One region of the Sphingomonas sp. GC_Shp_6 genome, then DNA from elsewhere that is predicted to be linked to it. Evidence: riboswitches for the same ligand, from Rfam matches in the RefSeq annotation. Region 1 holds a riboswitch; each other region holds the start of a gene.
The links. Region 1 has a riboswitch for thiamine pyrophosphate ahead of thiC (phosphomethylpyrimidine synthase ThiC). Riboswitches for the same ligand answer to the same signal wherever they lie in the genome.
Positions count from the first base shown of each region.

Region 2: it holds a riboswitch for thiamine pyrophosphate, as region 1 does, so the genes downstream of both, OXQ95_RS11440 (TonB-dependent receptor) here and thiC (phosphomethylpyrimidine synthase ThiC) in region 1, are expected to answer to the same signal.
Region 3: it holds a riboswitch for thiamine pyrophosphate, as region 1 does, so the genes downstream of both, OXQ95_RS15850 (TonB-dependent receptor) here and thiC (phosphomethylpyrimidine synthase ThiC) in region 1, are expected to answer to the same signal.

Region 1 is NZ_JALNUO010000010.1:61,038-70,598, forward strand. It holds gene OXQ95_RS12545 (TIGR00730 family Rossman fold protein) at 1-432, opposite strand, end outside; gene OXQ95_RS12550 (PAS domain-containing protein) at 507-947, opposite strand; gene OXQ95_RS12555 (phytoene desaturase) at 989-2,467, opposite strand; gene crtY (lycopene beta-cyclase CrtY) at 2,464-3,618, opposite strand; gene OXQ95_RS12565 (GNAT family N-acetyltransferase) at 3,755-4,291, shown strand; gene OXQ95_RS12570 (sterol desaturase family protein) at 4,302-5,045, shown strand; gene OXQ95_RS12575 (alkylphosphonate utilization protein) at 5,042-5,341, shown strand; gene OXQ95_RS12580 (hypothetical protein) at 5,405-5,530, shown strand; gene OXQ95_RS12585 (DUF427 domain-containing protein) at 5,609-5,893, shown strand; gene OXQ95_RS12590 (GNAT family N-acetyltransferase) at 5,948-6,433, opposite strand; gene thiC (phosphomethylpyrimidine synthase ThiC) at 6,449-8,389, opposite strand; TPP riboswitch at 8,432-8,542, opposite strand; gene OXQ95_RS12600 (ferritin-like domain-containing protein) at 8,636-9,561, opposite strand, start outside.
Region 2 is NZ_JALNUO010000008.1:126,731-136,291, reverse strand. It holds gene pnuC (nicotinamide riboside transporter PnuC) at 1-359, opposite strand, end outside; gene OXQ95_RS11445 (phosphotransferase) at 359-1,459, opposite strand; gene OXQ95_RS11440 (TonB-dependent receptor) at 1,486-3,723, opposite strand; TPP riboswitch at 3,847-3,956, opposite strand; gene OXQ95_RS11435 (amidase) at 4,063-5,592, opposite strand; gene OXQ95_RS11430 (hypothetical protein) at 5,777-6,094, shown strand; gene OXQ95_RS11425 (hypothetical protein) at 6,290-6,547, shown strand; gene OXQ95_RS11420 (phosphatase PAP2 family protein) at 6,588-7,286, shown strand; gene OXQ95_RS11415 (sodium:proton antiporter) at 7,346-9,193, shown strand; gene OXQ95_RS11410 (SDR family oxidoreductase) at 9,269-9,561, shown strand, end outside.
Region 3 is NZ_JALNUO010000017.1:53,997-63,557, reverse strand. It holds gene OXQ95_RS15870 (hypothetical protein) at 1-206, opposite strand, end outside; partial or broken gene OXQ95_RS15865 (aquaporin) at 323-796, shown strand; gene pnuC (nicotinamide riboside transporter PnuC) at 848-1,426, opposite strand; gene OXQ95_RS15855 (phosphotransferase) at 1,426-2,520, opposite strand; gene OXQ95_RS15850 (TonB-dependent receptor) at 2,565-4,799, opposite strand; TPP riboswitch at 4,940-5,049, opposite strand; gene OXQ95_RS15845 (DUF4239 domain-containing protein) at 5,107-5,964, opposite strand; gene OXQ95_RS15840 (DUF892 family protein) at 5,963-6,700, shown strand; gene OXQ95_RS15835 (hypothetical protein) at 6,760-7,071, shown strand; gene OXQ95_RS15830 (YsnF/AvaK domain-containing protein) at 7,270-7,680, shown strand; gene OXQ95_RS15825 (OmpA family protein) at 7,673-8,323, shown strand; gene OXQ95_RS15820 (YsnF/AvaK domain-containing protein) at 8,354-9,184, shown strand; gene OXQ95_RS15815 (aminoglycoside phosphotransferase family protein) at 9,275-9,561, shown strand, end outside.

The DNA.
Region 1 (9,561 bases):
GGCGACAAGGCCATCATAATAGCCCGCGACGTTCAGCAGACCCACCGGCTTGGCGTGATAGCCGAGCTGCGCCCAGCTCAGCGCTTCCCACAATTCGTCCATCGTACCGGTGCCGCCGGGGATCGTGACGAACCCGTCCGACAGCTCGGTGAACGCCGCCTTGCGCTCGTGCATGCCCGCCACGACGTGCAGTTCGGTCAGGCCGCGATGTGCCACTTCGGCGTCCACCAGCGCCTGCGGGATCACGCCGATCACGTCGCCCCCGGCGTCGAGCGCGGCATCGGCAACCGCGCCCATCAGCCCCAGCCGGCCGCCGCCATAGACGACGCCGATGCCGCGCTCCGCCAGCGTGCGGCCGATCGCGCGCGCGGATTCGATATAGACGGGATCGGCAGGGGTCGCGGATCCGCAATAAATGGCGAGACGTCTCATCGAGGCTGCGCTGGTCATGGCCGCAGCGCTAGGCGAAGCGTCGACGCCTCACAAGCGGCGCACGGCCGGGGCCGTCATCGGTACAGCGCGGTCACGTCCTGTTTGATGCCGTGCAGCCGGACGGTGCGGCCGTTCTCGCAGGCCGGGACCGCGATCAGCCGCATCCAGCGTTCCGGCCCGGTGACGGGCCGGATCCGCGCGTCGAGCGTGAAGCCGCGCCGGTGCCGGATGGCATGCGCGCGCAGCCGCTCCAGGACGGCGCGCGATTCCTCGGCATAGAGCGCCAGCGCTTCCTGGCGCCGCACCGCGATGCCGCGGGGCAAGCCGAAGATGTCGTACACCGCATCGGACCAGGTCAGCGCATCGTCGGGCAACGCGCATGTCCACGCCCCGGTCGTGGCCGCCTCCGCCGACGCCGGGCCCGATCCGCCAAGCACCAGCCCCAGCGCAAACCGCTGCCCCGATTCGGCGAGCGGCCAGCTATGGTGGAGCGGCAGGGGTTCGATCGGCTTCACCGGGGGTTTGTACCCGCAAAGGTCTTAACGGCGGGTTTGGCCTATCGTCCCTCTTCCAGCATCAGCGCCGCGGTGGCCTTCGCGCTGCCCACCACACCGGGGATGCCGGCGCCCGGATGCGTGCCGGCGCCGACGAAATAGAGGTTGGGGATCGCATCATCGCGGTTGTGGACGCGGAACCACGCGCTTTGCGTCAGCACCGGCTCCAGGCTGAAGGCGCTGCCGAGATGCGCGTTGAGGTCGGTCGCGAAATCCTTGGGCGCATAGCTGAATTTCGTCACGACCCGCTCGTGGATGTCCGGGATCAGGCGGCGGCCGATCTCGTCCAGGATGCGCTTTTCGAGGATCGGGCCCACCTCGTCCCAGTCGACCGGGAACTTGCCCATGTGCGGCACCGGGGCGAGCGCGTAGAAGGTCGACATGCCCTCGGGCGCGAGCGCCGGATCGGTGACGGTCGGATGGTGGAGATAGAGCGAGAAATCCTGGCTCAGCACGCCGTGATCGTAGATGTCGGCCAGCAGCCCTTTGTAGCGCGGGCCGAACAGGATCATGTGGTGCGGGATGCCGGGCCAGGTGCCCTTGATCCCGAAATGCACGACGAACAGCGACGGGCTGTACCGTTTGCGCTCCAGCCGCCCGCGCGTGCGCTGCGCGCTGCGCGAGGTCTTCAGCAGGTCGCGGTAGCTGTGCATCACGTCGGCGTTGGTCGCCACCGCATCCGCCGCGCCGTGCCAGCCGCTCGCGCACGTCACCCCCGTGGCTCGGTCGCCGAGCGTGTCGATCGAGACGACCGGATCGCCGAGCCGCAGCGTGCCGCCCAGCCGCTCGAACTGCGCGACGAGGCCCGCCACCAGCCGGTTGGTGCCGCCGCGCGCGAACCACACGCCGCCATCGCGCTCCAGCTTGTGGATCAGCGCATAGATCGCGCTCGTCGTCATCGGGTTGCCGCCCACCAGCAGCGTGTGGAACGACAGCGCCTCGCGCAGCTTTTCGGACTGAACGAAGCTCGACACGATCGAATAGACCGACCGCCACGCCTGATATTTGGCGAGCGCCGGTGCGGCCTTTATCATCGAGGCGAAGTCGAGGAAGGCGACATGGCCGAGCTTCTCATACCCCTCCTTGAACACGCCCGCCGAATAATCGAGGAACTTCAGATAGCCCGCCCAGTCCTCCGGATTGAGCTTCGTGATCTCCTGGCGCAGCAGCGTGTCGTCGTTGGTATAGTCGAAATTGGTGCCGTCGGCCCAGTTGAGCCGGTAGAAGGGGGTGACGGGCTCGAGCGTCACGTCCTCGGCCATGTCGCGGCCCGACAGCGCCCATAATTCGCGCAGGCACTCGGGATCGGTGATGACGGTGGGGCCCGCATCGAAGGTGAAGCCGTCGCGCTCCCAATAATAGGCGCGCCCGCCCGGCTTGTCGCGCGCCTCTACGATGGTGGTGGCGATGCCGGCGGATTGCAGCCGGATCGCGAGCGCCAGCCCGCCGAAGCCCGAACCGATGACGATCGCGGTCTTCATGCCCGGATCGCCTTGATCGCGCGGGCGATCGGGACCGGCGGCTTGCCGGTGAGGATGCGTGCCTTGTCCATCAACGTCGATCGTCCTGCATAGAAGCGCCCGATAAGCCCCGGCGACAGGCGGTAGAAGCGCTCGAGCACGCGGTATCGCTCCGCGGGTTCGGCCGCCTTGAACAACATCGTGTCGAGCATGCGGTAAAAGCCGCGGCGCTGCCATGTCTGCCGCGCGAAGCGGTGCATCGCGTCGTGAAGATCGAGCCCGGCGAAATCGCGCCGCGTCGCGATCAGCCGCGCGGTGCGCACCGCATCGGGCAGCGAATAGCCGGTCGTCGGATGGAACAGCCCGGCGCGCATCCCCGCCTTGGCGACGCGCGCACCGCCCGATCGCCAATAGGCCTCGAAATCGCCGCCCATCGCCACCGGCAGCACGCCCGATTCGGCATGGCCGCGCGCGGTGACGGTCCAGCCGGCGGCGGCGGCATAGGCCTCGATCCGGCCGTCCAGCGCCGCATGGTCGATCGCGGTCGTGTCGCTGTAATAGGTGTCCTCGACGAACATCCGGTCGGGCCCGAACGGCAGCAGATAGACGAAGCGATAGCCGTCGATCTGCGCCACGCGCGCGTCCATCACGGTCGGCCGTTCATGGCCGTGGGGCTCGGCCAGCACCAGTTCGCGGCCGACGAATTTCTGCCAGCCGCAATCGAGCAGCGAGAGATCGGCGGGGCCGCGGGCGTCGATCACGCCCGTCGCCTCCACCCGGTCGCCGTCCGCCAGCACCACCGCGGTGGCCGATGCGCCCAGCACCTTGCGGCCCAGCATCAGCGCGTGCGCCGGCAACGCGGCGCGCACCGCCTGGTCCAGCCCGGCGCTGAAGACCGAATAATAGGTCGCATCCACGCGGCGCGCATGGTGCGGGAACGCCACCTCATAGCCGCGCCAGGCATGCGCGACGATCGGCGCCAGCAGCGGCCGGTCGCGCGCGTCGATGTCGCTGCCGAAGAACGACCAGACATGGTTGCCGCCGATCCGGTCGTCGCCCTCGATCAGCCGCACGACGAGGGCGGGATGGCGCGCCTTCAGCGCCAGCGCGATCAGCGCGCCGGCAAGCCCGCCGCCGACGATCGCGACGTCGCAAGGAAGCGTGGAGGCCATGCGCCCGTCTAGCGCGCGCGGGGCGGCTTGCGCAGGCCCAATCGTACGCGCCGGTGACTCAGGTTATATTCGCACCGACCAGACCCGGTTCCGGCGGGGGATGGCGCCGGCGCCGCGCCGCGCTAGCATGGCGCCGATGCACGCGCCCACGCTCACCACCGCCCGCCTGACGCTGACGGCCTATACGCCCGACGACCTGGAGGAATGCGCCGCGATGTGGGCGGAGCCCGCGGTCTATACGATGATCGGCGGGAAGCCGCGATCGCGCGAGGAGGTGTGGATCCGGCTGTTGCGGTCGATCGGGCAATGGGCGGCGTTCGGCTATGGCTCCTGGGTGGTGCGCGCGCGCGACGACGGCCGCTGGATCGGCGAGATGGGGCTGATCGAGGCGCGCCGCGCGATCGTCCCCGCGATCGACGATGCGCCCGAGGCGGGGTGGACGATGACCGGCGCGGCGCACGGCCGGGGCTATGCGCGCGAGGGGCTGGCCGCCGCGCTCGGCTGGGTCGATGCGCGGGGCCTGGCGCGGACGCGCTGCATCATCGATCCGGGCAACGCGCCCTCGCTCCGCCTGGCGGCGCATCTCGGCTATGCACCCTGGGCGGAGGGGCAATATCACGACAAGCCGATCCGCATCCTCGAACGGATGGCGGGCGCGGGCGCAAAGGCGTAAGGGCGCGGGGATGACGCTCGCACTGATCCTCTCCGCGCTGGCGATGACGGTGATCGTGGGCGTGCGCTATCTGATCGTCTCCGGGCTCTTCGCCTGGGGCACGCGCGCGCGGCATCCGGGGCTGTACCGCGGGCTCGATCGGCAGATGCGGCGCGAGATCGGCTGGAGCCTCGCCTCGGCCGCGATCTACGGCGTGCCCGCGGGGCTGGTCGCCTGGGGTTGGCAGAATCGCGGATGGACGCGGATCTATACCGATCTCCACGCCTGGCCGCTCTGGTACTGGCCGCTGTCGGTGCTGCTCTACCTGCTCGCGCACGACACCTGGTTCTACTGGACGCATCGCTGGATGCACCGCCCCAAGCCCTTCCGCATGGCGCATGCGGTGCATCATGCGAGCCGTCCGCCGACCGCCTGGGCGGCGATGGCGTTTCATCCGATCGAGGCGTTGACGGGGGCATTCGTCATCCCCGTGCTGGTGTTCCTGATCCCGATCCATATCGGCGCGCTGGCGGTGGTGTTGAGCGTGATGACCGTGATGGGCGTCACCAACCATATGGGGTGGGAGCTGTTTCCGAGGGCGCTGTGGGCCGGGCCGCTCGGCGGCTGGCTCATCACCGCGAGCCACCACCAGCGCCATCACGAGCAATATGGCTGCAATTTCGGCCTGTATTTCCGGATCTGGGACCGGATCTGCGGCACCGACAAGGGGCTGGGCGATTTCGCCCGCGCGCATGCGAAGGCACGACGGACATGAGCGACGGCGACTATGTGTATGACGAGGCGAGCGGCGAATGGATCGCCGCCGGCAGCGTCGCGGCACCGGCGGACGACGCCGGGGTGGTGGTGCGCGATTCGGTCGGCAACGTGCTGACGGACGGCGATCAGGTGACGCTCATCAAGGATCTGACCGTGAAGGGCGCGGGCCAGACGCTGAAGCGCGGCACGCTCATCAAGGCGATCCGCCTGACCGGCGACGCGCAGGAGATCGACTGCAAGTTCGACGGCATCAAGGGCCTCGTCCTGCGCGCCGAGTTCGTCCGCAAGCGCTGATGTCATCGCGCCGGCAAAAGGTGTAAGCCCTATCGGGGCCTCCCGCCCCGAAGGACGTCCGCGATGGCCAAGGGCCAGATGAAATCGAACAAGGAAGTGCGCAAGCCCAAGGCCGTCAAGCCGCCCAAGGGCAATGCCTCCAACCCCACGACCAAGGGCAAGCCCGCGACGCCGCCGACGTCCGACTGATCCGCCGGACACCCGGAGCCCTGCGGTGCGTTTCCCTCCGACGGCGCGCGTACCGCGTCGCCGGGCAGGAGGAACGTCATGGCCGAGGCACGCTGGAACGACATGCTGATCGCGCGGAGCGACGACATCGTGATCGTGGAGGGCAATTCCTATTTCCCGCGCGACTCGGTCGAGCCGGACGTCCTGCGCCCCAGCGCCACGACGAGCATCTGCCCCTGGAAGGGCACCGCGCATTACTACACGCTAGCCGTGAACGGCGCCGAGAACCCCGACGCCGTGTGGTATTACCCCGATCCCAAACCCGCCGCCGCCGAGATCGCCGGGCGGGTGGCGTTCTGGAAAGGCGTGGTGGTGCGGGATTGAGCGGGCGCACCCACGTACACGGTGATGCGCGCCCTTTGTCACGACGTGGGTTCGTTACGTCCGGACGAGAGGCAGGCGCATGGCCACGTCGCAGCGATCGTAGCTGTGGCCGAAGCGCGCCATGATCGCCGCGTCGTGTAGAAAGCCGGCGCGCTCATAGAGGTGGATCGCCGCTTCGCAGGCGTGGTTGGTAAGCAGGTACAGCGTCTCGATGCCGGGCAATTCTTTCGCCCGTTCGATCAGTGCCGCGAGCAGCACCGCGCCTGCCCCCGATCCGCGTGTTTCGGCACGGACGCCCATTTTGGTGAGCTCATAGGCGCCGGGTTCCGTTTGCATCAGCGCGCCCGCGCCCACGATCCGGCCATCGGGCGCGGCGATGAAGAGGATCACTCCGCCTTTGTCGACGATCGCCTCGCGCGGGTGCGCAAGGACGTGGCGGTCATGGTCCTCGAGCACGAACATATCCTCGATCCACGCCGCGTTGATGGCGTGGAAGTCCGCGGCGCGGGCATCGTCATAGGGCAGGATCGTGAAGGCCATGGTGTTGGGGTGCCCTTACTCCGCGGCTGGCAGATACACTTCGCTGCCCCTCGCGCGAAAGGTTTCGCGCATCTGCGCCATGCCGGCTTCGGCCTCTTCGACGGGGATGAACGTGGCGTCTGCCGGGCCGGGCTTCGCGGCGAAGTCGCGGCGGGCGGGGCCGCCGTCGTCGCCCAAAGCGGCGTTGTGCGCGGCGCGGCCGGCGGCGAAGTCGCGCACCTCCTGCGTGATCTTCATCGAGCAGAATTTCGGGCCGCACATCGAACAGAAATGCGCGGTCTTGGCGCCCTCGGCCGGCAGCGTCTGGTCGTGATAATGCTCCGCCGTGTCGGGATCGAGCGACAGGTTGAACTGGTCGCGCCAGCGAAATTCGAAACGCGCGCGGCTCAGCGCGTCGTCGCGCATCCTCGCGGCCGGGTGGCCCTTGGCGAGATCGGCGGCGTGCGCGGCGAGCTTGTAGGTGACGACGCCCGTCTTCACGTCGTCGCGGTCGGGCAGGCCCAGATGCTCCTTGGGGGTGACGTAGCAGAGCATCGCGGTGCCGTACCAACCGATCATCGCAGCCCCGATGCCGCTGGTGATATGGTCGTAACCGGGTGCGATGTCGGTGGTCAGCGGCCCCAAGGTGTAGAAGGGCGCCTCGCCGCAGACCTGAAGCTGCTTTTCCATATTCTCCTTGATCTTGTGCATCGGCACATGGCCGGGGCCCTCGATCATCACCTGCACGTCCTGCGCCCAGGCGCGGTGGGTCAGTTCGCCCAGCGTGTAGAGCTCGCGGAATTGCGCCTCGTCGTTCGCGTCGGCGATCGAGCCGGGGCGCAGCCCGTCGCCGAGACTATAGGCGATATCGTACGCCTTCATGATCTCGGTGATCTCGTCGAACCGTTCGTAGAGGAACGACTCGCGATGATGGCTGAGGCACCATTTCGCCATGATGCTGCCGCCGCGGCTCACAATCCCGGTCACGCGCCTGGCGGTCATGGGGATATAGGCGAGGCGGACGCCGGCATGGATGGTGAAATAATCCACGCCCTGCTCGGCCTGTTCGATCAGCGTGTCGCGGAAGATTTCCCAGGTCAGTTCCTCGGCCACGCCGCCGACCTTTTCGAGCGCCTGGTAGATTGGCACGGTGCCGATGGGCACCGGCGAGTTGCGGATGATCCATTCGCGCGTGTCGTGGATGTTGCGTCCGGTAGACAGGTCCATCACCGTGTCCGCGCCCCAGCGGATCGACCAGACGAGCTTGTCGACCTCGGCCGCGACGTTGCTGGCCACCGCCGAATTGCCGATATTGGCGTTGATCTTGACGAGGAAGTTGCGACCGATCGCCATCGGCTCGGATTCGGGATGGTTGACGTTGCTGGGGATGATCGCCCGGCCGCGCGCCACTTCGTCGCGGACGAATTCGGGCGTGACGAAATCGGGGATGCTCGCGCCGAACGACTCGCCGTCGCGGACGTGATCCTTGCGCAGCGCGCGGCCGAGATTCTCGCGCGTGGCGACATATTCCATCTCGGGCGTGACGATGCCGCGCCGGGCATAGTGCATCTGGCTGACATTGGCGCCGGCGCGCGCGCGCAGCGGCCGTTTCACCGCCTGGGGGAAGCGTGCCACGCCGCCCGAACGGTCGGGCCCGATTTGACCATTGTCCTCGGGCCGCAATTCGCGTGCGCCGTAGGGTTCGACGTCGCCGCGCGCCTCGATCCAGGTGCGGCGCAATGGCGGCAGGCCGGCGGCGATGTCGATCGTCGCCTTCGGATCGGTATAGGGGCCGCTGGTATCGTAGACGCGCAGCGGCGGCTCGGTGCAGGAGGGATCGAGTATGATCTCGCGCATCGCCACGCGGTGTTCGCCGACATGGATCTTGCGACTGCCGCGGATCGGGCCGGTAGTGACGCCGATCGGCGCGTTCGCCGCGTGGATAGCGGCCCCATCGGCTTTGTTCGGGACAGGCATAAGTCGCGCTCCAATAGGTCGGAGCGAGGACGATGGCGGCGGGAGCCGGAACCGCTCCCTCCCTCCGCCGGTGTCAACCGGATCAGGTTCAGCGGGTCATGGGCTCCTGCCCAATTCTCAAGCGCGGATCGAAGCGCTCCCCCGGGGATGGCCGGAGCATAAGCGCGCGACCGCGCCCACGCCAACGAAAAAGAGCCGCGCGATCCGGGGATCGCGCGGCTCGTCTCGAACGCGGTGGCGGGGCGATCAGGTGTTCGCCGTGCTCGCCACGATGTTGCCGTTCAGGCCGTTCGGGAAGAACCCGCCCGAACTGGAGATGGCGGCGTTCAGATAGACGATGTGCAGCACCTGGCTTGTCGTGCGGCCGAACACGATGCTGTTCGAATCGGTCGGCACGATGTTGGCCGAGCCGTCCGCATTGGTGATGCCCTGATCGTCGTCGCTCGACCCGTCGACGGCGTCGCGGACGTCGCTGATCTTGTTCGCATAGGTGACGAGCGCGGGGACGGTGAGCCCCTTGCGGTACAGCACGGTGCGGATCAGGCCGGCGTGATAGGCCTCGACTGCGAGGATGCCGGCGGCGGCCTCGGTATAGGTCTTGTTCACCAGCAGCGGGGCGGCACCCTTGTACGCGCTGACGCCGACGTCCTCGAAGATGAACGCGCCCAGAAGAAAGCTCTCGTCCGAGGCATAGGGATCGAAGGTGGTCGCGTTCGGGTTGGGGCTCCCCGGGCCGATGATCTTGGCCGCCAGCGCCGCCTGGCTGAAGGCGCCGGAGGAGGTGCTGCCATCGATGTTGATCGACGGCAGCGAGACGGCGGCAGAACCGAGCGCGGAACGAAGGAAATTGACGTGCGCCACTTCGTCCGCCGCGATCTCGCGGGCATAGGCCGCGACGATCGGATCGGTGAACGTCACCGCGCGGCCGCCCATGACCGTACCGACCGTGCCGGTGCCCGAGATGCTCGCCGACGAAAGGCCGGTGCCGTACACCGCAAAGGAGTAGAAGCTCGCCTCGAGATATTCAAGGTTCAGCGCGAAGTTCAGCACGTCGATATCGACCTGCGCCGTGGTGGCGGTCGCCGTCGGAGTGGGCGTGGGGGTCGGCGTCGGATTGTTGTCGTCACCGCAGGCGGCGAGCAGCGACAGGCCGCCGACCGCGGCGGTGGCGC
Region 2 (9,561 bases), on a different contig from region 1:
AGCGTCGCGTCCAGCCATGGCAGGGCCGCGTCGGTGTGGTTGCTGGTGAACCATCCGATCGCGACCGCCCCGAGCGCACCGGCCACCAGCCCAGCCCCGACCGGCGCGGCGCGCAGCGGAACGACGACGACCGTTCCCGCTTGCTGCTCTCCGCGCGCCCAGTTGATCCAGCCATAGAGGATGCCGGCACCGAACATCACCTGCAGCATCATATCGGCATACAGGCGCACGTCGAGGAACAGCTCGAAGTACAACGCGCAAGCAACGAGGTTGATCGGCCAGCACAGCATCCGACGCCGCGCGGTGAGCCAGATCGCCAGGAAGCTGGTGGCGACGGCGGCGATTTCCAGCGCCGACATCAGGCGCCCTGCCCGATCCGCAGCAGGAAGTCTCGCCCTGGCGGCGACCGGAACCATGCGGCGTGACCGAGCAGATATCCGTCCCACGCGAGCGCGGCGGAAGCCCCATCCGACGCGACACCGGCGAAATAGTCGATCTCGGACAGCGCAAATTCGAGATGCACCAGAGGCAGCAAGCCGATGAGCGTCTCACGTTCGCGGCGGCTCAGCGGCACGATCGTCGCATAGCCGGCCAGCAGCGCGAGCGCCGCGCCGGGATCGGCGATGTCGTCGTCGTCGCCCTGCCCCAGCCTGAGCCAGGCGATGGCGGTGCGTTCGATCGCGATCGCCAGATCGTGGATGGCGCAGGTCCGGTCCGCCAGACCGAAGTCGAACACCGTCTCGACCGCTCCGTCCGCCCTCCACAACAGGTTGGAGGGATGGAAGTCGTTGTGCGTCCACAGCGATCGTTCGGCCGCCAGACGCGACGCCAGCCTGTCTCCCGATGGCGCGATCAGCGCCGCCAGTTGCCGCCGCCACGGCCGCTTCGACAGAAATGCAGCCAGCGCCGGCCGCGATGCGACATAGGCCTCCGCCGCCGCCATCGGGTCGGCGGCGGGCAGGATGGTGAAACTGGCGACGAGGGGCTGGCTGCGGCGTGCCGGCGCATCGAACCCTTGCGAAGCCCGATGCAGCCGCGCAAGCGCCATGCCGGCTGCGCCAGCATGCGCGTGCGACAGGAACGGCGTCCATGACAGCCGGTCGCGGTACAGGTCGGCGCCCGGCGCCTGGCGGTGCAACTCGTAGGTCCACTCGCCCAGCGCGATGGCCGTCGTCCCATCCGTAGCCGTCATCAGACCGGGCACCGAGATGCCGCGTCCCAGGTGCGCGACGAACGCATGTTCCTCCGCCAGCCCCTGCGGCGAGCGCACGCCGCGATGATGGCGCTTCAGCACGAACGCGCCGTGCGTGGCGTGGACCAACGCCGCAGCGGAAAAGGGCCGGGGAGAATGCCAATGGACCCCGGTCAGCCCCCCCGCCGCCGGGAAGTGCGCGAGCGTCGCCGCCGCCTCGTCGGCGGTGATAGCCGGCCAGGTCGGGGCAGTCATCTCGGTGCCCATGCCGTGAACCCGGTGGCCGGTCACGCTCAGAATCCGCGCGACAACGTCGCCATCACGGCCGCCCCGCTTCCGATATAATAAGCGGGTGCCGAACCAGCGATCACCGTGCCGCCCCGGCCGGTGGCATCATGCGCGTTGGTGGTGACCGCCTGGACGCCCGACAGCACGCGCGGATCGGTCACGTTGATCGCATTGATGCGCAGGTCGGTACGCTTCCCGTCGATCCAGTCGGCTAGGTGCAGGCCGACGGACAGGTCGAGCGTGGCATAGCCCTTGATGCTCTCGTCGTTCATAAACGTCGCATATTGGCGGCCGACATATTTCAGCGCGAAGCTGCCGAAGAGGCGTCCGTCGTCATAGGTGCCGCCGCTGCCGAACTGGAACGTCGGGCTGGACACCGCATGCTTGCCGCGCGTGGGTAAAAGGTCCCCGCCGACCGGCAGATCGTCGCCCAGCCGCGCATGAAGATACTCGCCCGACAGATAAACGCTGACGCTCCGCGCCGGGCGATAGTCGATCTCGGCATCGACGCCGTAGGATCGCTGCGATCCGGCGTTCAGCGTCGAACTGACCTGAGCGCCACCGACATCGACGATCGTGGCCAATTGCCGGTTGCGGAAATCATAATGAAACCCGGTCACCGACGCGGACAGGCTCGGCCCGATATAGCGATAGCCGAGTTCCTGCGAGATCGCGTATTCGTTCTTCACCACGGTCGTGCCCGCACCGCTCAGCGCGCCACCCTCATAGCTGTCGAACAGCGTGAACTCGTTCGGCGTGCGGAAATTGGTCGTGAGGTTGGCGAAGATCTGCTGACGATCGTCGAGATCGTAATGGACCGCCGCCCGCGGCAGCGCCGCGAAGCTGTCGAGACGAACCCTCGTCTGCGGGCCGGGCAGATCGTTGCGACCGTCCCGCAGGACGTCGACGCCCTTGAACCCGACATCCACCGACAGCCGCGGCGTGAGCGTCACATGATCGGCCAGGAAGAACGCCTTGGTCACGGTCACCGTGCGCTCGTTCTCATAGGCGAGCAGACGGCCGTCGGCGGTGCGGATCGCGTTCGCCTCGTGACCCCATGGGTCGATCGGGTTTCCGTCGGCGTTGATCGGCGTGTAGGACTGGATCACCCGGTCGGTGCCGTAATCGAACCACAGCCCAGCGGTGATGCGGTGCGCGCCCGCGGTCAGCGTCAGCTTGCTGACGTTGCCGGTACGAAGCTGATCGCCGGTATAGTTGCCCAGCACGGTCGCCACCCCGTCCACCGCGCCGGGCAAGGCGATCGGCTGGGCCAGCGCCTCGTTGCCGAGGAAATTGCCGGTCGTGCTCAACTGCGTCCCATAAGGCGAATTGCCATAGCCGAGCTGCAGGTAGGTCGTGCTGTCGAGCGCGATGGCGTCGCCGAGCGTCAGGTGCACCGGCGCGGAGGCGTAGAAATTGCGGAACGGCGCACGGTAGAGCCGCCAGTAATTCGTATCGCCCGCGGTGTAGCGCGCGTCGTAGTTGAAGCCGCGGCCAGACGCCTGCCAGTCCGCGAGCGTGGGGCTGGGATAGGTCGAGGAATTGGCCGCGTTGAACGACAATGCCAGGCTGGCGCGGTTGCCGTCGCCCCATTCGTCCAGCAGCTTGGCATCGACATGCTGGCGGACGTCGTACCCCGCGCCACGCCAATTATCCGCGCGCGTGTACGAATAGGAGACGAAGCCGCGCAGGCCGGTTCGCCCGATCGTCCCGGTATCGATCCGGGCGAATATCCGTGCGGCGGCGTACGATCCGGCCGAGACGTCGAGCAGACCGCCGGCCCGTGCCTGCGGATCGTCGAGCGACAGCGACAACAGCCCGCCTGCGCCACCGATGGTCGGGGCATCGATGTCGACCGCGCCTTGCGCGAGCGCGATCCGCTTCACGTTCTCGGCATCGGCGAACTGCGCGGGATAGGCGTAATAATAGCCGATGTCGTTCTGCGGCGCGCCTTCCAGCAGCACGCCGATCTCGTCCTGGCCCAATCCGCGCAGGGTAAGGCTCGAACTGGTCGAGAGACCATAGGGATCGCTCGACGACACGTTCGCTCCCGGCAGCAGGTTTACCAGTTGGAAGGCGTTGAGCGTCGGCGCCTGTTTGGCGATGAACGCCGTGGAGATCGCGCTGACCGCCTTGGGCTCGGTCTGGTCGGGCAGCAGGTCCTCCGGATCGCGGCGCCCGATCACCCGGATGTCCACCGGCACGGGATCGGCGGCAGCGGCCTGCTGCGCCGATGCCACCATGGGCAACGCCATCGGCGCACCCAGCATCAGCGCGAGCGCGCCGCCCCGGAGGACCGTCGCGCCGTTATCACGCCAAGCCATAACCGTCATCGTCTCACGTCCACTCCACATGGAGGGACAACGGAAGAGACCGCCAACCCTCCCTACGCCGGTATCACCCGGATCAGGTTCAGCGGGTCATGGGCTGCTGCCCACCTCTCAGCCGCGCGTCAGCGGCCCCCCGGGGAGGGGATCGTCTAGGGCGTTCGCTGCCATGTGCATACTGTTATCGCGCGGCGGCCGCATGGAACCACGAACGGCATTCGGTCCCGTAGCTCCCGATCGTGGCTTAGACGACGCTCACCGAACGGAGACAGGGGTTGGCGTGGCGGGGTGGAGCGGTGCCAGCAACGGCGCCGTCGCCGCGTCGCCCTCTACCGACGGGGCGAAGGTCGGCGCGAGACGCGCGCCCGACGCCTGTTCATAGGCATAGCCATAGCCGAGCAGCCGCGCCTCGCTCCACGCCGGGCCGACGAACGACAGGCCGATCGGCAACCCGCGCACCGCACCCATCGGCACCGTCAGGTGCGGATAGCCCGCCACCGCGGCGAGATCGGCGGGGCCGCTGCCGGCGACTTGATCGCCATTCACCACGTCGATCTTCCAGGCGGGCGGCATCGTCGGCGCCACGAGCGCGGTCACGCCGTTGGCAGCGAGCAGCGCGTCGATTCCGTCGCGCCCCGCGAGCCGCAGCGACAGCGCGCGTGCCGCGCGGTAGGCGGGGTCGCTCAGCCCCTTGGTCGCCTGCGCCTTTTCGAAACTGTCCTGCCCGAACAACGCCAGTTCGCGCGGGTTGGCGCGGTTGAACGCGATCAGATCGGCCAGGGTGCGCGACGGGACGGTCGCGGGCGTGGTCGCGAGATAGGCGTTGAGATCGACCTTCAGTTCGGTCAGCAGCACCGCGAGTTCGGCGGGTCCGATCCGTTCGCGATCCTTGGGTGCGGCGACGTCGACCAGCGTCGCGCCCTGGGCACGCAGGACATCGAGCGCGCGTGCGAACACCGCCTCGACCGCCGGGGACCATGGTCCCACGAACCGCATCACGCCGATCCGCACCCCCTTCAACGCATCGGGCCTGAGCGCGGCGGCATAGTCGCCGCGATGCGCATCGGCCTCGGCGGTCGCCCCGTCGGCCGGGTCGGTGCCGGCGATCGCCTGCAGCACCAGCGCGGCGGTGCGCACGTCCTTCGTCATCGGGCCCGGAGTATCCTGGCTGTGGCTGATCGGCACGACATGCGTGCGGCTGACGAGGCCGACCGTGGGCTTCAGGCCGACGATGCCGTTCACCGAGGCCGGACAGGTGATCGATCCATCCGTTTCGGTGCCGATCGCGGCGTCGGTGAGCCCCGCCGCCACCGCCGCGCCGCTGCCCGACGACGATCCGCAGGGATCGCGATCGAGCGCATGGGGATTGCGCGTCTGGCCCCCGACCGCGCTCCAACCCGAGATGGATGCCGACGAGCGCATGTTCGCCCATTCCGACAGATTGGTCTTCCCCAGGATCACCGCGCCCGAGGCGCGAAGGCGCGCCACCAGCGGCGCGTCGCGGCCGGTGACGTTGCCGAGCAGCGCCATGCTGCCGGCGGTGGTGGGAAGCGGCCCCGTCGTTTCGATATTGTCCTTGATGAGGATGGGCATCCCGAACAGCGCACCCCGCGCCGCCCGGCTCCGATCGAGCGCACGCGCTTGGGCGATGGCGGTCGGATCGAGCGCGATCACGGCGTGGATCGCCGGATCGACCCGCCGCACGCGCGCGATCGCGGCCTTGGTCGCGGCCTCGGCGGATGGCGGAGCCGCCGCCATCGAAAGAACGAACGCCATTGCGATCATAAACCGATCTCCCTTCGCGCAGGATGCAAAGCATTGCGGCTGCGGTCAATCTCGTATGGGGAATGGCTGCAAGGCGATCGGCGAACGCAGGATCACGCTTCACCGCGTGAACCGATGCTGCAAGCCGCGTTCCCGGCGCGTTCAGCCTCGCGGCCCTATCACGTTCCTTCTAAGGAGAGACGACATGAAGATTGCCACTCGAGTTGCCGCCGCGATGCTGGGACTTGGTCTGATGACGGGCGCCGCACAGGCCCAGTCGGTCGATCAACGTCACTATGACCAGCAGCATCGCATCGATCGCGGCATCCGCAACGGAACGCTGACCCCGCGCGAGGCCGCGCGCGTCGAACATCAGCAGCGTTCGATCGACCGGCAGGAAGCGCATATGCGCTATCGCGACGGTGGGCGCCTCACGCGCTACGATCGGGCCCGTATCCAGCAGCGCGAGAACCGCGCGAGCCGGCACATCTACCGCGCCAAGCACAATGATCGCGGCTATTGATCGACCGGGGCGGCAGCGATGCCGCCCCGCTTCTTTGTGATCGCGTTGTCGGATGGGGCACGTACACGCCCGTTCGCCGGTCGCCTGAAAGCGCCAGGTCGCCTTGCAGGGCGGCCACATGACGGACGGTCCAGTCGCATTCGGCGGAACGGAAATGGCCGTCTCGCTGTTGCCCTTTCATAAAGGGAGGGACGCTTGATGCATCTGTTGGACGCCGGGGTCGGAGAGGACGTGCATCTTCCATGGGCGACGGAGCCCAGCGCGCTGGGCTCGAATGAATGCGCCTGGTGCGGTCGAGCGATCTATCTGCCCGCGGTGCCGTGCTCGACCCTCCCGGTCGCAGGACTGGAACGCATGAAGACGATGCCGGGCCAGGGACGGCGTTGCCAATTCGAACTCGGCACCCGTGCACCGGAAATTCTCGCGGAGGCGGGCATCGCCCCGATCGATTAGCCACTGTCGACAGGAGCGTCGCGCCGATCGGAGCCGGCATATGCTGGTCGGCCATCGGCCTGACATCGCGCGATCATGCAGGGACCCAACGCGCCGCCTCGGCGGTTCCTGCCAGATGACACCAACACAGTTGCTCTCCCGACTCGCGCAGGCGGACGGCGAAATTTCCGATCGCTTGAACCGTCAGCGGGACACGTGGCCGATGCGCGTGATCGGTGCGGTCAGTGACATCGGCGACCAACCGCAGATGCGGCTGATCTGCGCCGCCACCATGACGGCCGGCGCCATCCGGCGCGACGGCCGTCTTTTCAGGACCGGCGTGAAGATGCTGGCCGCACACACCATGGCCACCTGGGGCAAGAGCGGCGTCAAGGCCGTGATCGACCGCACCCGGCCCGACAGCGGCGACGATCCCGCCGTCCGGACAGGCGACAGCGACGATCATGAGGAAACGGCGTTCCCCTCCGGCCACAGCGCGGGCGCGATCGCCGTCGCGCAAGCCTTTGCGCGAAGCTATCCGCAGCATGCCATGGCCGCACGGACCGCGGCCATGGCCGTCGCCGCCGCCCAGGTGCCGCGGGGCACGCATTATGTCGGTGACGTGCTCGCGGGAACGCTGATCGGCGTGGCGGCCGAACATTTCAACGATGCCGTGCGCGCGCATCTGCCGCGCGAAGGATCGGATACGCCACGCGATAACCGTGGAAACAGGATCGCGCGGCTGGCGCCGACCGGGTGAACCGCTACAGCCATCGGCCATGGCCTTGTTGCCGCACGCGAATCTGAAGGCCGCCCCGCATGGAAGACACGATCCTGCTCCTGATCGTCGGCGTGGCGGTCGCCGGCGTGTTCGGCCAGTGGCTCGGCTGGCGGCTGAGGCTGCCGGCGATCATCCCGCTCTTGGTGATCGGCGCGATCGCGGGTCCGATCGCGGGCGTGGTGAAGCCATCCGTGGCATTGGGCGAGGTCATGCGCCCGGCGATCGGCATGGCGGTGGCGATCATTGTCTTCGAAGGCGGGCTGAACCTCAACCTGCGCGAGCTTCGCTCGGCCGGCTCGGGCGTCCTCCGCCTGGTCGCGGTCGCTTTGCCGCTCAACTGGGTGTTCGGGACGCTCGCGACGCATTTCGTCGCGGGGCTGAGCTGGCCCGTGGCGATCCTGGTGGGTGCCATCCTCGTCGTCACCGGACCGACCGTCATCATGCCGCTGCTGCGGCAGGCCAAGCTCGAACCTAGGCCGGCGTCCTTCCTGAAATGGGAGGCGATCGTGAACGATCCGATCGGCGCCACCGTCACGCTGCTGGTGCTGAGCTTCCTGACGCTGTCGACGACGATGAGCACGGGGGACGCGCTGCTGCGGCTGACGTGGCGCACGCTGGTGGGCGGTGGCGTGGCGGCGACCCTGGGGCTGATCGTGCCGTTCGGCATCCGCACGCTGTTCCGCCGCGACCTGGCGCCGGAATATCTGAAAACGCCGATCCTGCTGGCCGGCGCGCTCGGCGTGTACGCGGCCGGCGAAGCGGTGCAGCCCGAGACGGGCCTGGTCGGCGCGACGCTGTTCGGCGTGGTGCTGGCCAATATCGACGTCACCGGCCTGCAGGAACTGCGCCGCTTCAAGGAATCGCTCACCGTCTTCCTCGTCTCCGGCCTGTTCATCCTGCTGACCGCCAATATCGACCGGCAGACCGTGACGATGCTGAGCTGGCCGATCGCGGCGACGACGCTGGCGATCCTGTTCGTCGCGCGGCCGCTGGCGATCGGTCTTGCGACGATCGGGGCGAAGGTGACCTGGGCCGAACGGCTGCTGGTCGGCTGGATCGGGCCGCGCGGCGTGGTCGCCGCCGCGATCGCGGGCGTCGCGGGGGAAAGACTGGCCAATGCCGGTTATCCCGATGCCCGGCTGGTGCTGCCGCTCGTCTTCGCGGTGATCGCATCGACGGTGGTGCTGCACGGCCTCACGCTCGCGCCGCTGGCACGCCGCCTGGGCCTCGCCTCGGGCGGGCGCAGCGGGCTGCTGATCGTCGGCGCCTCCGCCTTCACGGTGGCGCTCGGCGAGGCGTTGCGCGGCGCGGGCGTTCCCGTGCTGATGCTCGACCGCTCCGCCCTCGCGCTCAAGGCCGCGCGGCTGGCGGGGCTGCAGACGATGCGGGTCGAGGTGCTGTCGGTGCTGGGCGAGGAGGTGGTCGATCTGCGCGACTACGAGCATCTGCTCGCGGCCACGCCCGACGACGCGTATAACGGACTGGTCTGCACCCGTTTCGCCAGCGAGTTCGGCCGCGAGCGCGTCTATCAGACCGCACCGGACGAAAGCTCCGGCCGCAACGCCGCCTCGCGCGAATGGCGCGGCAAGATCGCGGTCGACGCCGATCTGGGCCACCAGCGACTGTCGGACCTGATGCAGGAAGGCGCGGCCTTCGTCGTCGAGCCGGTTGCGGAGGGCGTGCCGATCAAGGCATCGCGGGAGCCGAGTTGGCCCGTCGCGCTGGTCAGCGCCACCGGCGCCTTTTCGCTGTTCAGCCCCGAGCACGACGACGCGCCGGCGCCCGGCGACCTGATCGTGCGCCTGTTCCAGCCCGCGCTCGCCCCCGCGCCGGTTCGCGCCCCGCGCCGACGGTTCCGCCTGCCGGGTCGACGCGCCACGGCGTGAACGTCCACGCCGATGAACGATCCGGCGCCGCGATCATTGACGCGGACGATCCTCTTCCAGCCTGGAGCACATCCCATGAAGACCAGCGGCAACACCATCCTGATGACGGGCGGCGGCAGCGGCATCGGCGAAGCCCTCGCCCACCGCTTCCATGATCGGGGCGACACCGTCATCATCGCCGGGCGCCGCCGGGATGCACTCGATCGCGCGGCGGCGGGGCGCGATCGCATCCACCCGGTCACCCTGGACGTCGAGGATGCCGCGGCCGTCACGGCGTTCGCGAAGCAGATCGTCGCCGATTTCCCGGCGCTCAACGTGCTGTTCAACAATGCCGGCATCATGAAGTTCGAAGACCTGACCGCGCCGCG
Region 3 (9,561 bases), on a different contig from region 1:
GCGACCGCGTCTCCATCCTCTGCGGCATTGCGATTGAGGTGTTTGGCGCGGCGGCGAGGAGCTGAGCTGTAGCTGGCTGCCAACGTCTCCCGAACGAAGCCGAAGTCGAGAAGGCCATCGATACGCTTGAGCAGGTGGTCAGCGGGTAGATGATCATCAAGCCGAAAGGCGTAGAACAGCGCGCCTTGCGCGACTTGGTGACCCATCATGCCCCTTTTGGCTATGCAGCAGTGAGTCACCTCATCACCGCTGCCGTAAGCACGAGTTCTTTAATAGTCTCGAGGGTGGTGACACCGGCACGGTAGAGCTGCGTGACGCGGCGGCGAGCGGGTTCGCCAGCAACGGCTACGGTGCACGTTCGCCCGACGGTTACGGCATGACCTCGGCGTTCCTCATCGAGGTCATGCTCACCGCGCTGCTGGTGCTGACGATCCTCGGCTCGACTGACTTCGCCGCGCCGGTCGGGTTCGCGGGCATCGCGATAGGGCTTTGCCTGACGCTGATCCACCTCGTCTCGATCCCTGTCACTAACACGTCGGTGAACCCGGCGCGCAGCATCGGGCCGGCGCTGTTCGCAGGGCCGGCGGCGATCGGGCAGCTGTGGCTATTCATCGTCGCGCCGCTGATCGGCGGCGCGGTCGCGGCCGGCGTCTATGCCATCATCCGCCCGATTGACCCTTCAGCACAGTTGTCGGTGCGCCGCGCCACCCAGGCGCTGCCGACCGAACAGGAGCAGCGGTTGGCGGCGGTCGAAGCCGTGACTTCGGAACTGGTAGCGGACCGGAAAGACGCGTGAATTCGCCACGATCACTCCACGTCCCGCTTCAGGCCGGCGGGACGTGGGTGGTCACGCTGGCGTCCGTTCGTTCGGAAGGATCCGCGTCGCTTGCCAGCGTCGGTATCCGAGGCTCGCGAGCACCGCGAACGCGGCATAGAGCCCGGCCGTCAACGCCAGGCCCTTGAAGAGGAACATGCCAACATAGATCGTGTCTACCACGACCCACAGAAGCCAGTTGGCGGCGTGTCGCCTCGCGGCCCAGTATTGGGCGACGAGGCTGAAGCTGCTCAACGTGGCATCGATCCAGGGGAGCGCCGCATCGGTGTAGCGGCTGGTGAAAAATCCGATCACGATGCCGCCGATGGCACCGGCCGCGAGACCGAGGCTTAACTGTCGTGTGGGCACCGGCGCGACGACGATCGCTCCGGCATCGGACTTGTTCCGGCTCCAGCTGACCCATCCGTAGAGTATGCTGACGCCGAACGCCGCCTGCAGCGCCATGTCGGCATAGAGGCGGACGTCGCGGAACAGCTTGAAATACAGCGCGCAGGCCAGCAGGTTGAGCGGCCAACATAGCATCGATCGCCTGGCCGTCAGCCAGATCGCCAGGAAGCTGACGGCGACGGCAATTATCTCCAGCCCCGACATCAATCCTCCGCCAGCTGGTCGAGGAACGCGCGTCCGGGCCGCGAACGGAACCACTGTGCGTGGCCAATCAGATAATCGTCCCACGCAGCCGCCGCCTGATCGGGACGGCCGACGATGCCAGCGAAATAGTCGATCTCCGACAGCGCGAACTCGATGTGGACGAGCGGCAGCAGCTGGACGAGCGTCGCGAGGTCGGCGGCGCTGAGCGGCCGTATGATGCGATACCCGTCGAGGGTCGCGCGTGCGGCGCCGGCATTGGCAAGATCGTCCCGTTCCCCGAGGCCCAGCCACTCGATCGCGGTGCGCTCGATCGCGGTCGCGAGGTCGTGGAGCGCGCACGTGCGCGTGGCGAGACCGAAATCGAAGATGGTGCGGACGTCGCCCGCGGGCGTCCACAGGAGATTGGACGGATGCCAGTCGTTGTGGGTCCATAGCGACGGGTGGGCCGCTAGCCGTTCGCCAAGCCCGTCCGCATTCGCCGCGAGCAGCGCGGCCAGCTCGCCCCGCCACGGCCTGTCCGCCAGGAACGCCGCGAGCGCCGGGCGGGCGGCGACATAGTCCTGTGCCGCGGCGAGCGGATCGGGCGCGGTCAGGATCGTGAGGCTGGCGACGAGCGGCTGGGGATCGCGGTCGGGCGCGTCGAACCCCCGGGCCGCGACGTGCAGCCGGGCGAGCGCCGCACCCGCCGCCTGGGCATGACCATGCGCGAGGAACGGCGTCCACGACGGCCGATCGCGATAGAGGTCCAGGCCGGGCGCTTTGCGATGTAGCTCGTAGGTCCAGTCGCCCAGCGCGATCGCGGTGGCGCCGTTGTCCGTGACGATGATCTCCGGCACCGACAGCCCCGCACCGGCGAGGTGGGCGACGAACGCATGTTCCGGCGCGAGCGCGTAGAGCGTGCGCAATCGCCGATGATGCCGCTTGAGGAAGAACGCGCCTCCGCCGGTTTCCACCAGCGTCGCCGCCGAGAACGGGCGCGGCGAGTGCCAGCGCAAGGCGACGAGCCGCCCGGCCACCGGATAACAGGCAAGGATCGCTTCAGCCTCAGCCGCCGTGATCGCGGGCCATGCCGGCGCCACCAGCCCGGTGCCAATGCCGTGCACGCGGTGTGCCCCGTCCGGCGTCGCGACCACCACCGTCAGAACGCGCGCGAGAGCGTCGCCACGACCGCGCGGCCGCTGCCGACGAAATAGGCAGGCGGCGATCCGGGGATAATCGTGCCGCCGCGCGCGACGGTGTCCTGCGCGTTGGTGCCGATCGCCTCGACGCCTGACAGCACGTGCGGGTTGGCCGCGTTGACGACGTTGAGGCGCAGGTCGGTGCGGTGCGCGTCGATCAGCCCGACGAGATGGACGCCGATCGATAGGTCGATTGTCGCATAGCCCGCGATGCTCTCGTCGTTGGTGAACGTCGAATATTGGCGGCCGATGTATTTGCCTGCCAAGCTGCCGAACAGGCGGCCGCCGTCATAGGTGCTGCCCAGCCCGAACTGCACCGCGGGACTCGACACCGCACGCCGCCCGCGCGTCGGCAGCAGGTCGCCGTCGGCCGGCAGGTCGTCGTCCAGCCGCGCGTGCAAATATTCGCCCGAGGCGTAGAGGCTGAGACCCTTCGCCGGTCGATAGTCGATCTCGCCGTCGACCCCCGCGGACGTCTGTCGCCCCGCGTTGATCGTCGAATTGACGAGCGCGCCGCCGACTTCGACCACCGTCGCGAGCTGACGGTTGCGGAAGTGATAGTGGAACGCGGTCAGCGACGCCGACACGACCGGACCGACGTAGCGATAGCCCACCTCCTCGGAGACGGAATATTCGTTCCGGAGCGTGGTGGTCCCCTGCCGGCCCACCACGCCGCCGTCATAGCCGTCGTAGAGCGTGTATTCATCCGGCGCGCGGAAACTGGTCGTCACGTTGGCGAAGAGCTGCTGGCGATCGCCCAGCCGGTAGTGGACGGCGGCGCGGGGCAGCGCGGCGAAGCCGTCGAACCGCACGCGCGCCTGTGGCCCGGGCAGGTAGTTGCGCCCGTCGTGCAGCACGTCGACTCCCTTGAAGCCGACATCAAGCGTGAGGCGCGGCGTCACCGCGATCGCGTCGGCGACGAAGAACCCCTTGGTGACGGTCACCGTCCGCTCGTCCTCGTAAGCGAGCAGCCGGCCGTCGGCGGTGTGGATCGCGTTGGCCGCATAGCCCCATTGGTCGATCGGGTGCCCGTCGGCGGCGATCGAGGTATAGGACTGGACGTCGTGGTCGGTCCCGTAATCGAACCACAGCCCGGCGGTGATCCGGTGCGCGCCTGCGGTGAGCGTGAGCTTGGCGACGTCGCCGGCGCGAAACTGGTCGCCGGTGAAGTTGCCCAGCACCGTCGCCGTCCCGTCCACCGCGCCGGGAAGCGCGATCGGCAGCGCGAGCGGCTCCGCGCCGAGGTAATTGCCCGTCGTCGACAGCTGCGTCCCGTAGGGCGAGTTGCCATAGCCGAACTGGCCGTAGGTCGTGCTGTCAAGCGCCAGCCGGTCGCCCAGCGCCAGATGTACCGGCACCGAGACGTAGACGTTGCGGAACGGGCTACGATACAGCCGCCAGTAGTTGGTGTCCCCGTCGGTGTAGCGCTTGTCGTAGTTGAAGCCGCGGCCCACAGCGTTCCATTGCGCCAGCGTCGGGCTGAGATAGCTCGACGTGTCGGTGTCGTTGAACGACACCGCGATGCTTGCGCGGTTGCCGGCACCCCATTCTTCCAGCAGCTTGGCGTCGACGTGCTGGCGTAGGTCGTAGCCGGCGCCGCGCCAATTGTCCGCGCGGTTGTTCGAATAGGAGAGAAAAGCCCGAAGCCCGGTCGATCCGATCGTGCCGCTGTCGAGCCGCACGAAGGACCGCCGCTCCGCATAGCTGCCCCGCGACAGGTCGACGAGTGCGCCGCGCGTCCCCTTGGGATCGTCGAGGATGAGCGACAGCAGCCCGCCCGCGCTGCTCACCACGGGGGAATCGATGTCGACCGCGCCTTGTGCCAGCGTGATCCGGCGCAGGTTTTCGGCATCAGTGAATTGCGAGGGATAGGCGTAGTAATAGCCGATGTCGTTCTGCGGCGCTCCTTCCAGCAGCACGCCGATTTCGTCCTGGCCGAGCCCGCGTAGCGTGAGGCTGGAACTGGTCGACAGGCCATAGGGATCGCTCGACGCCACGTTCGCCCCCGGCAGCAGCGCGACGAGCTGGAACGCGTTGAGCGTCGGCGCCTGCTTGTCGATGAACTCGAACGAGATCGCGCTGACCGCCTTCGGGGCCGTCTGCTCGGGCAGCAGCGCTTCGGGATCGCGACGGCCGACGACCTCGACCTCCGCCGGGTCGGCGGAAGCGGTGGCGACCTGCTGGCCCGCCGCCATCGCTGGCGATGCGAAGAAGACGGCCGGCAATCCCGCCGCGAGCGCCGGCAGGCCCAGGCGTCGCACCGGCGCGGCGGATCGGTGGTGATGGAAAGCCGGCCTGATCATCGTTTCGTGTCCACTCCATGCGGAGAGACAACGGACCTGCCGTCGACCCTCCCTACGCCGGGTTCAACCGGATCAGGTTCAGCGGGTCGTGGGCTGCCGCCCACCTCTCAGTCGCGCGTCAGCGGCTCCCCGGGGATACCGCCTTTTAGGTCGAGGGAGACGATGCGGGAAGTAGTTAGATTAGGGCGTCTTTCGGATGTTAGTTCGGCGTTACGGCCGGGCGGGATGCCGCCGGCCTCGACGGGATGCGAACGTTGTTGGCTACCGGGGCTTCGACAAGTTGCGCGCGTACGAGTTCGAGCGGACCGCTGCCGACGCTCACCCGGCCCCGGAACGGATTGTCGAGGATGCCGACCATGAAGACCAGCAATCCGAGCAGCGCGCACATCTGAACCGTCATCCACAAGTGCATCCGGTAGCTCGCCGTGTGAAAGAACCATGTCGTTGTGATGCAGAGCAGGCCACCGATCACCACCAGCGCCCAAATCGGCGCCGGAAGGCCGCGGTCGACGGCGTTGAGCCGCGCCCGCCGGGTCTCGATCAGGACGTTCAGCTGCTTGAACACTTCGCCTTGAAGGATCTGCTCGTTCGGAGCCGCGGGAGCGTAGGCCATGAGGTGATCCTGGAACGCGTTGACGTATCTGCCGGACTCGGTTGGCACGATTCCCTGCTGCTGCAGCGGCCAGCTCACGGTGATGACGTTCGCCAGATAGCCCGACAGGTCGTGCCGAAGTTCGCTTCGCACGGGTTCCCGGTACGAGCCGACATCGCGATATAGACTCGCCACGACCGCGGCCTCGCCATCCACCTTGTCGCCGACCGCCGAGAACGTCTCCCATGTGCCTATTGCCACGAGCCCGAGCGTGATGCCGTAGAATACCGTCAGCGCGGCCAGGAAGTAGCCGACGATGTCATTGTGCGAGTGGTCGACCTTGTGGATCTGCCTCACCCAGCCACGCGTGAGATGCAATCCGCCGACCCCGAAGACGACGAAGAACGCAATGACGATGGTGGCGAACAGCCAGCTCGGCAGGTCGTAGAGCCAATAGAGCGTCATGGTAATCCTTTCCGCCACCGTAGCCGGACCGGTGCGTGCGCCGGTCGCGATAACGTGCCGCGACTGCGTGTATCAACCAAGCAAGATTATTCGCGAGCCGCGTAAGCGGTCGCCGCTACCGCGAGCCCTCGCATGCGGGATGGCATTTGTCTGTGAAGACGGAACCCGCGCTTCATCCGGGCGCTCCGCCAACAAGCCAGGCAACCAGCTATGGCGGATAAGGAGCCTGCCGATGTCGACCCCCGAGGATCTGAAGGACGTGTACGTTGACGAGATGAAGGACCTGTGGTCCGCCAATGACCAGATGACGAAGGTGCTCAAGAAGATCACGAGCAAGGCGAGTGACGCCAAGCTCAAGGAGATGCTGACCTCCTCGCAGGAGGGGATCGCGAAGCACACCGCCGTTCTGAAGGAGTTGATCGCCGCGCAGGACGAAAAGGTCTCGAAGGAGCATTGCAAGGGCATGGAAGGCCTCGTTGCCGAAGCGACGAAGCACGTGCTGGAGGAAGGGCCGAAGAAGGGGCCGGTGCTCGATGTCCTGATTATCGCCCAGTATCAGCGCATGACCCACTACGGTATCGCCGGGTTCGGCACGGCGGCCGCCTATGCCAAGGCGCTCGGCCTCAAGGACGACGCGAAGAAGCTCGCCGAGGCGACCAAGGAGATCTACGGCGGCGACGAGTATATGACCAAGCTCGCCGAGACGTCGGTCAACCTGCAAGCCGAAAACGCCTGATTCACACGGGTGCCCGCCGCGCGGCGGGCACCCGTCCTTTTCGAGATCGCAAAGCCAGTATGAGCATCATGTTGAGCGCTACCTTCGACACACGCCGCGAAGCGGAGATGACCGTCGAACGGCTGGTGCAGGAGTTCGGCCTGGATCGGGCAGCGATCTTCATTGCCGCCGCCGGCATCGAGAACAGCGTTGGCCAGGAACAGGCGGGTTCGGACGGTAAGGCCGGTGGTCCCAGCCCGGAGGCTCGCACCGATACTCCGCTGCATGATACGATCGTCGTAATGGTCGACACGCCGGACGAGGCGACCGCGAGCAAAGTGCGTTCCGCCTTCGCCGAGTTCGAGGCGACGGACGTGTCCGAGGTAGCCTGACGTGGCCACATCCTTGCCTTGGAACGGCAACGATGCAACTATCCGCCTTTATTTGAACACAAGCGGAACCAAAGTTTACTAACTCCGTTAGCGCAACAACCTGCCCGATCGGCCGGTGTCGCACGGGCGGCGTGAGGTTTTGAGCCAGATCGCGAGTAAGCCACGCCCGGTGGTCTCGCAGCCACGATCGGCTCAGACGTGCCAGAACCCGACGATCTCACGCAGATCATCCCTACCGTCGAAGAGTCTGTCACCGTCGACAAGGTCGTGGTGCAGACTGACGCTGTTCGCGTTCGGACGTTGGTCGAAGAGACCGATGTCTTGGTCGAGGACGTCGTTGATCGCGAGGCCCTGAAGATCAAGCGCGTACGGCTAGACCAGCCGGTCACCGTTGCGCCGCCACCGCGCGAGGAGGGCGACACCACGATCATCTCGCTAATCGAGGAGCGGCTGGTGGTCGAGAAGCGGCTGTTCGTCGTCGAGGAAATCCATGTCACGCGGGAGAAGACGCAGGAGCGCGTCACAATTCCCGTCACGTTACGCGCTGTGCGCGCGACGGTCGAGCGGCCCTCGGAACCATCAACAACAGGGAACACGACCAATGGCTGATCCAAATGACACGCGCGGCGCTCCGCCTCGCGAGATCCACATCGAGAAGAAAAAGACCAACTGGCTGGCCTGGATCGCGTTGATCCTGGGTATCCTGGCGGCGCTGCTGGCGCTCAGCCGGTGCAACCGTAATGACGACGCGGTAGTGACCCCCGCGCCTGCACCCACCAGCACGGCGACGACAACGCCTCCGGTCGGTATCAAGCATATGGCGCTGCCAGGCGGCAAGACGGTCGATCTTCAGCCGCAGACGCTGAACTACGACCTGCAACGCTTCCTCGCGAGTAATGCACCTGCGCCGCGGACCTTCACGTTCGACAAGCTGAACTTTGACACTGCCTCTACGCAGATCAGGGCCGACGACCAGCCGACATTGGCTGCTCTGACCCAGATCCTCGCTGCCTATCCGAAGTCGACTGTTCGCCTGGTCGGATACGCTGATGCCCGCGGCACTGATGCTGCGAACATTAAGCTCGGCGCCGACCGCGCAGCATTGGTTGGTAAGGCGCTGACCGATGGCGGCATCGCCGCCAGCCGGATCACCACTGCCAGCGGCGGCAACAGCAACCCGGTCGCGAGCAACCAGACCGCGAACGGGCAGGCTCAGAACCGCCGCACCGAGCTGGTGGTCACCGCCAAGTAGTTTCCCCCTTCTACCCCCAGGAGAATACCCATGACCCGTACGATCACCGCGTTGTTCGATAAACGTGCTGATGCCGAGGCTGCCGAAGCCCGTCTGAAGGCCTCCAACGTTGATGCCGGCCACATCTGCATCCATGACCAGTCGACGCAGGGCTACAGCGCCGACAAGCACTCGACCCACACCGACATGGGCATGTGGGCATCGGTCAAGAACGCGCTTCTTCCCGATGAGGATCGCCACACCTACGAGGAGGGTGTCCGTCGCGGCGGCTTCCTGCTGACCGCCGACGTCGGCGAGGAGCATATCGACGACGCGGTGAAGGTGCTGGAGGAGGCCGACACGGTCGACATCGACGAGCGCTCCAATCAGTGGCGCCAGTCGGGTTGGGACTATGCTCCTGGTGCCGCTCCGACAGTCGGTGCCGCTGCTTATGGCACCACGGCGGCACCCATGAAGACGGAGACTAATGCGGCCGGCGAGGAGGTCGTACCGATCATCGAGGAGCAGCTAGTCGTCGGTAAGCGCGAGGTTGATCGCGGCGGTGCCCGCGTTCGCTCCTACGTCACTGAAACGGCGGTCCACGAGCAGGTCCGTCTGCGCGACGAGAAGATCAACGTGCAGCGCCGCGCGGTTGATCGGCCGATGACGGACGCCGACGATGCATTCCGCGAGCGGACGATCGACATGACCGCGACCGGCGAGGAAGCGGTGGTCGGCAAGACCGCGCGCGTCGTCGAGGAGGTCGTGATTTCCAAGACTGCTGGCGAGCACGTCGAGGAGATCAACGACACGGTGCGTCGCACCGACGTCGAGATCGACGAGGACAAGGGCACTTCGGTCGATCCGACCTACAAGCGCTGAGCGAAGACGTGGAGTCGTGCGGGCGTTTTGCCCGCACGACCTTGTCGCCACCCACTCGAGCAAGCGACTTAGTCGAGGAAGGAGCAGACGTTGTATCTTGATCCTGCTTCCTCTGGCACCCGGACTACAATCGACGTGACCATGCGTGAGCGCCGATTCGGCCTTGAGCAAAACCTGTGGAACCGCGTCCGTGCTGCGTTTCCATCGCAGACGTGTTCGACTCTCCGGCTTGAACAAAGCGGTGGCGATCACCTGCTGCTTATCGTTGACGAGAACCGAGCCTTTCGATTTCCGCGGCCCGGCAAGCATGGGCTTGGGCTCGAGATTAGCGTGCTGGAGTGCCTGCGGGGACAGGCGCGGGTCGCCATTCCCGCCTA